2 linked regions of the Granulicella sibirica genome follow. The protein of the gene in region 1 interacts with the protein of each later gene in a pairwise test. Links are inferred from orthologs where the notes say so. Each region holds a gene or a part of one and is shown on either strand. Other genes may lie near its edges.

Region 1 (2,944 bases):
GCACCGCCGCCCTCTGGACCCTCAAAGAGCTCACTCCAGACAACTTAGCCTGGCTCCGGTCCGTCCCTCAAGGGCCTCTCACCCCATCAGCCGCATCGGGTGTCACCTGCGCTCACGGCTCGCCCCTGCACGAAGATGCCTACATCCTCAACATGCGCGACGCCTGGGCTCCCCTCCAGCAGATGCCGACCGCCATCACCTTCTTCGGCCATACCCACATCCAGGGTGGCTTTTCGCAGAAGGAGCAGGACTGGCACGAGGTGCGCCCCCGGTACTTCACCCGCAATGACAAGGAACACTGGATCCTCGACCTCGGCCCGGGCACCCGCCACCTTATCAACCCCGGCTCGGTCGGCCAGCCCCGCGACACCGACTGGCGCGCCGCCTACGCCATCTATGACCTCGAAGCCTGCCGCATCGTCTTCCACCGTATCCCGTACGACGTCACCACCGCGCAGGGCCGCATTCTGATGGCTGGCCTCCCTGAGCGCCTTGCCGAGCGCCTCCGCGAAGGCCGCTAAGCCAATCGAAAATCAGGTGTTCTGCTCCTCCAACTGTGTCGAGAGCTCCTCCCACTCGATCATCAGCGCCGCATGATCCGCCCGCATCTTCTCGAGCGACGTGGCGATTCTCTGGGACTCATCCGCCGAGCTGTAGTTCCCCAACTGCTCCTCCGCGGCCGCAATATCACCCTCCAGCTTCGGCATATCGTGCTCCACCGCCGCCAGGCGATCCTCCAACTGCTTCAGCTTGATCGGGTTCAGCTTCTTGATCGGCGAAACAGCAGCTTTCACAGGAGCCGCAACCACCACGACCGGATCCGGTACGTACGCCGGGCTGCTGCGAATCTCCTCCGTCACCTTCTCCGGACCACCCTGCTTCCGCCACAGGTAGTCCTCATAGTTACCCGGATAAATATGAACCCGCCGATCCTCTACCTCGAACACACGCGTCGCGAGCCCGTCGATGAAGTACCGGTCGTGCGAGACGAAGAGCACTGTCCCGGTGAACTTCCGGATCGCATCGAGCAACACATCCTTCGCTCTCAGATCCAGGTGGTTCGTCGGCTCATCGAGCAGAAGCATGTTCGCCGGCGAGACCAGCATCTTCGCCATGGCGTACCGGTTCCGCTCCCCACCCGAGAGCACCCCAAGCTCCTTGAAGACATCGTCGCCCGAAAACATGAAACACCCAAGCAGACTCCGCAACTCCACCTGCGGCACCTTCAGCGCGATCCCGCTGATGTCGTCCAGCATCTTCGCTTTGGGATCGAGCACCTTGTACTGATCCTGCGCGAAGTAGTCCGCCAGAACGTTATGCCCCAGCTTGATCTCCCCCGACGTCGGCCCCTCCAGCCCCGAAAGCATCCGGATCAGCGTCGACTTCCCCGCCCCGTTCGCTCCCACGAGAGCGATCCGGTCCCCACGGTCGATCGAGAAGCTAACATCCTCAAGAATCTTCTTCTCGCCATAGCTCTTGTACAGATGCTGCACATCGATGACGGTCCGCCCCGAAGCCGGAGGCTGCGGAATGGTGAAGTGAATCGTCGCCTCGTCTTCCGGCACCTCGATCCGTTCGATCTTCTCCAGTTCCTTGATACGCGACTGCACCTGCTTCGCCTTCGTCGCCTGCGCCCGGAAGCGGTTGATAAATGACTCCAGATGCTCGATCTGGTCCCTTTGGTTCTTATAGGCCGACATCAACTGCGCCCGCCGCTCTTCTTTTTGCTTCAGATATTTCTCGTAGTTCCCGAAATAGAAATGCGCCCGCTTGTTCCAGAGCTCGACCGTCTTCCCAACGGTGACATCGAGAAAATACCGGTCATGCGAGATCAGCACAAACGCATTCTCGTAGTTCCGCAGATAGTCCTCGAGCCAGTTCCGCGTCTCCAGATCCAGGTGGTTCGTGGGCTCATCCAGCAATAGAAGCGACGGTTTCTGCAGCAGAAGTTTCGCCAGCGCGATTCGCATCTGCCAGCCGCCGGAAAACTCCTCCGTCTGTCGCAGCCAGTCTTCCTTTGAGAAGCCAAGCCCGCCGAGTACCGTCCCCACCTGGTAGTCGAGCGTGTAGATATCGTTCGCATGCATCACGTCGGTGATGTACGAGTAGCGGTCCGCCGCCGCCTCGTACGCCGGACTTCCCGGTTCATGCTCGGCCAGCTTGGCCGAGAGATCCTCGGCCTCCTGCTCCATCGAGCGGATCTCATCGAAGATCGACAGGCATTCATCGAAGACCGACCGCCCCTTCAGCGCCAGACCATCCTGCGGAAGATAGCCGAGCGTCATCCCCCGCGCCCGCGTCATCGTACCAAGATCCAGTTGCTCGACGCCTGCCAGCACCTTCAGCAGCGTCGACTTGCCCGTACCGTTCCCGCCCACCAGGCCGGTTCGTTCATCCGGCGTAATCAGCCAGTTCACATCTTCATAAAGCAGTTTTTGGCCGAAGCGTTTCCCGGCGCCTGAAAGTTGCAGCATGGACCCATTTTCGCATCCCAAGCCGTCGTTCCCGCTGCTTCAACCCGCGCCCGGAAGCATCCGCGTGGCAAACAGTAGCCAAGACACGCCCCAAGCCCCTCTGCTAAGGTCATGAGGAGGGCCGATGGCCATACAGAACGAGCTATTTCCGGAGCCCGAGCCGGTCGTCATGCATTCTGCATCCGGCGCCGCCGCAGACACCGGCCCCGGCGCGCCCGTATGGCTTCAACGCCTCTCGCTCTTCATCCTTGTGCTCTTCTGCATCTACCTCGGCGTCCTCGTCGCCGTTCTCCCCTGGTGGACGCGCGTCTGGGATCACAACATGTTCCTCGCCGCTCGACCACGCCTCGCCGGCGTCCTTCATAACGGAGCGGTCCGTGGCATCATCTCGGGAGTCGGCCTTCTGGATATCTGGATCGGCATCTCCGAGGCGATCCACTACCGCGACTATCGAGACTAAGATCCCTCTC
Region 2 (3,061 bases), 460 kb from region 1 along the record:
AGTCCTTGATGATGGCTTCGGCGGCTTTCTGATGGGCTTCCACCTCATGCATGAGCGTGGAGACGTCAGGCAAGGGGCGGCCATTGTCATCGCCGGTGGGCACCTGGGCTGCGACCTTTAGGCATGGGAAGAGGCAGATCGTCCATACCAACATCTGGTAACTGCGCAAACAGAAAGTGGCAGGGCTATCTCCCAATTTTTTTCCGGGATGTGCGTTACTCGGTACGCTGGACGCCATCGGCGGTGTTGAATCAACTATCATGGTAGGGTCGAAAGCTTTTCCCGCGGTTTGCGGCCTGATTGGAAACAAACATGGCAACGAAGACAAAGTCTCCCAAGTCCGACTCTACCCCAACAAGTAATGTTAGCCAGCGCGAAGTGGTCTTCGATATCTTCCGCCGCTGGGGCTATCTGCAGACCACGCTCGATCCGCTCGGCCAGTTCCTTCCCGGCGAGCCGTTTCCCACTCCAGCCCCTGATGGCGAGCTCTCGACCGAGGCGCGCGGTTTCTACTGTGGCACCATCGCGGCAGAGTTCATGCACATCGCGAGCCCGGAGAGGCGTCAGTGGATCCAGGAACGGATGGAGCAGAAGCCTTCCAAGCCTAACCAGGCGCACGTTCTCACCCAACTGATCCGCGCCGACGTCTTCGAGCAGGTCATTCAGTCCCGCTATCTCGGAACCAAGCGCTTCTCGCTTGAGGGCCTGACGGCGCTCATCCCGTTCCTCGATGCCGTCTTCGCAGGGAGTGCCAACATCGGCGTAACCGGCTCGATCCTCGCGATGAGCCATCGCGGGCGCCTCAACGTGATGACGAACACCATCGGCCGCGCACCGTCCGAGATCTTCGCCAAGTTTGAAGATGTCGACCCGCGCAGCACCCTCGGCGGCGGCGACGTGAAGTACCACATGGGCGCGACCGGCACCTACCGCTCGCCCGACGGCAAGGAGATCGACCTCCACCTCGTCTCGAACCCGAGTCACCTCGAAGCCGTCGACCCCGTCGCCATCGGCCGCGCCCGCGCCAAGCAGACACGTCTCGGCAAGGATGGACGCGACCAGATCCTCCCCATCATCCTGCATGGCGACGCAGCCTTCGCCGGCCAGGGCATCTTCGCCGAGGCACTCGTGCTTGCCGGGCTCTCCGGCTTCAACGTCGGCGGATCGATCCACGTTATCGTGAATAACCTGCTTGGCTTCACCGCCTTGCCGGAAGAGTCGAACGCATCGCGCTTCTCGTCCGACATGGCGAAGCGCCTGCCGATCCCGATCTTCCACGTGAACGCGGAAGACGTCGACGCTGTCGTGCGCGTGGCCCAGCTCGCCGCCGAGTACCGCCACGAGTTCCATTCAGATGTCGTCATCGACCTCATCGGCTATCGCCGTCACGGCCACAGCGAGGTCGACGATCCGACCGTCACACAGCCGCGCCGCTACGCCGTCATCAAGGATCATCCGGTGCTGTATCAGATCTACGCGCAGAAGATCGGCGTCGATCCGGCCGCCGAAGTGCAGGCCATTCAGGCAGAGTTCCTCGACGAGCAGAAGGTCGCGACCAAGGCCGAGCACAAGCCCGTCCTCGCCTATCTTCCGCATTACTGGGATGCTTACCACGGCGGTCATATCACTTCCGCCGACGATGTGAAGACCGGCCTCCCGGCGTCTGAGATCGCTGAACTTGTAAAGCTGACAACGGCATCGCCTGAGGGCTTCAACGTCCATCCCAAGGTGAAGAAGCTCTTCGAGCAGCGCCTGGAAATGGCTGCCGGCGCACGTCCCTTCGACTACGGCATGGCCGAACTCGTAGCCTTCGGATCATTGCTCAAGGCAGGCACACCGGTTCGCCTCAGCGGGCAGGACTCGCAGCGCGGCACCTTCAACCAGCGCCACTCGGTCATGATCGATATCGAGACCGAAGCACGCTACGTTCCTCTGGCACACATCAGCGACGATCAGGGCCGCTTCGAGGTCTACAACTCGATGCTCTCGGAGGCTGCGGTGCTCGGGTTCGAGTACGGCTACTCGCGCGACTACCCCGAGACGCTTGTCCTCTGGGAGGCGCAGTTCGGCGACTTCGTCAACGGCGCGCAGATCATCATCGACCAGTTCATCGTGGCGGGCGAGGCCAAGTGGAGCCTTCTTTCGGGAATTGTCATGCTTCTGCCTCACGGCTATGAAGGCCAGGGTCCGGAGCATTCGAGCGCACGCCTCGAGCGCTTCCTCCAGCTTGCCGCGACTGACAACATCCAGATCTGCCAGCCCTCGACCGCCGCGCAGTACTTTCACCTTCTGCGCCGCCAGTCGATGCGCATGCTGCGCAAGCCGCTCATCGTCTTCACCCCGAAGAGCATGTTGCGTCATCCGGACGCATCCTCACAGCTTGCCGACTTCGAGGCCGATCACTTCCTCAACGTGCTGCCGGACAACTCGGTCACCTCGCCCTCGCGCATCCTCGTCTGCTCGGGCAAGATCGGCCACAACCTCCGCGTCGAACGCGAGAAGCGCAAGATCACCGACACCGCCATCGTCTTCCTGGAGCAGCTTTATCCATGGCCCGAAGCAGAGATGCAGGCAGCGCTCGATCAGCATCCCGGCGCGACCGAAGTGGTGTGGGTGCAGGAAGAGCCGGCCAACATGGGTGCACTCTCCTACGTCATTCCGGAGCTTCGCCGCATGGTCCGCGATCGCGCGGTTCTCACGGTAAAGCGTGCCGCGAGCGCAAGCCCCGCGACGGGTTCCGCGAAGGCGCACGATCTTGAGGAGAAGACCCTCATCGATGTCGCGTTCGGCAACCTGCGCGCGCACTGATCAAACTTTTGCGGTCATCACACAAAGGCTCCCTTTTTGGGGGCCTTTGCCTTTGCCCCTGACAATCCCGGTCCGGCGGACGTGGTACCCTCCCCCCATATGTCCGACCAGCAGTCCCCCGCACCCTTCAGCATCCAGAACGCCGCCGCCGCCGAGATGATTCACAACAACTTTCGTATCGGCTTTGCTCCTGAGGTGGAGGAGCAGGTGGCGGCGATCCGCAGGGAACCGGCTGAATTGCCGAACGATTGCA

The links. The genes of interacting proteins can lie anywhere in the genome.
Region 2: the proteins of GRAN_RS05275 (region 1) and GRAN_RS03140 interact in binary tests that used the Escherichia coli proteins (3 or more experiments, as listed by UniProt). The link is inferred for Granulicella sibirica from one-to-one orthologs.

Annotation. Positions count from the first base shown.
Region 1 is NZ_RDSM01000001.1:1,238,464-1,241,407, forward strand. Bases 5-2,938 are described here. They hold GRAN_RS05275 (ABC-F family ATP-binding cassette domain-containing protein), read right to left. Parts: upstream 2,475-2,938; coding sequence 534-2,474; downstream 5-533. Other genes in these bases: GRAN_RS05270 (metallophosphoesterase family protein), read left to right, coding at 5-521; GRAN_RS05280 (hypothetical protein), read left to right, coding at 2,599-2,934. In the rest of the region: more of GRAN_RS05270, read left to right, coding at 1-4. UniProt on the Escherichia coli protein: Genetic data indicate it may be involved in ribosome assembly or function.
Region 2 is NZ_RDSM01000001.1:775,305-778,365, reverse strand. What follows is about bases 10-3,060. They hold GRAN_RS03140 (2-oxoglutarate dehydrogenase E1 component), read left to right. Parts: upstream 10-312; coding sequence 313-2,808; downstream 2,809-3,060. Other genes in these bases: GRAN_RS03135 (RNB domain-containing ribonuclease), read left to right, coding at 2,908-3,060; GRAN_RS03145 (hypothetical protein), read right to left, coding at 10-154. Outside these bases: more of GRAN_RS03145, read right to left, coding at 1-9; more of GRAN_RS03135, read left to right, coding at 3,061-3,061. UniProt on the Escherichia coli protein: E1 component of the 2-oxoglutarate dehydrogenase (OGDH) complex which catalyzes the decarboxylation of 2-oxoglutarate, the first step in the conversion of 2-oxoglutarate to succinyl-CoA and CO(2).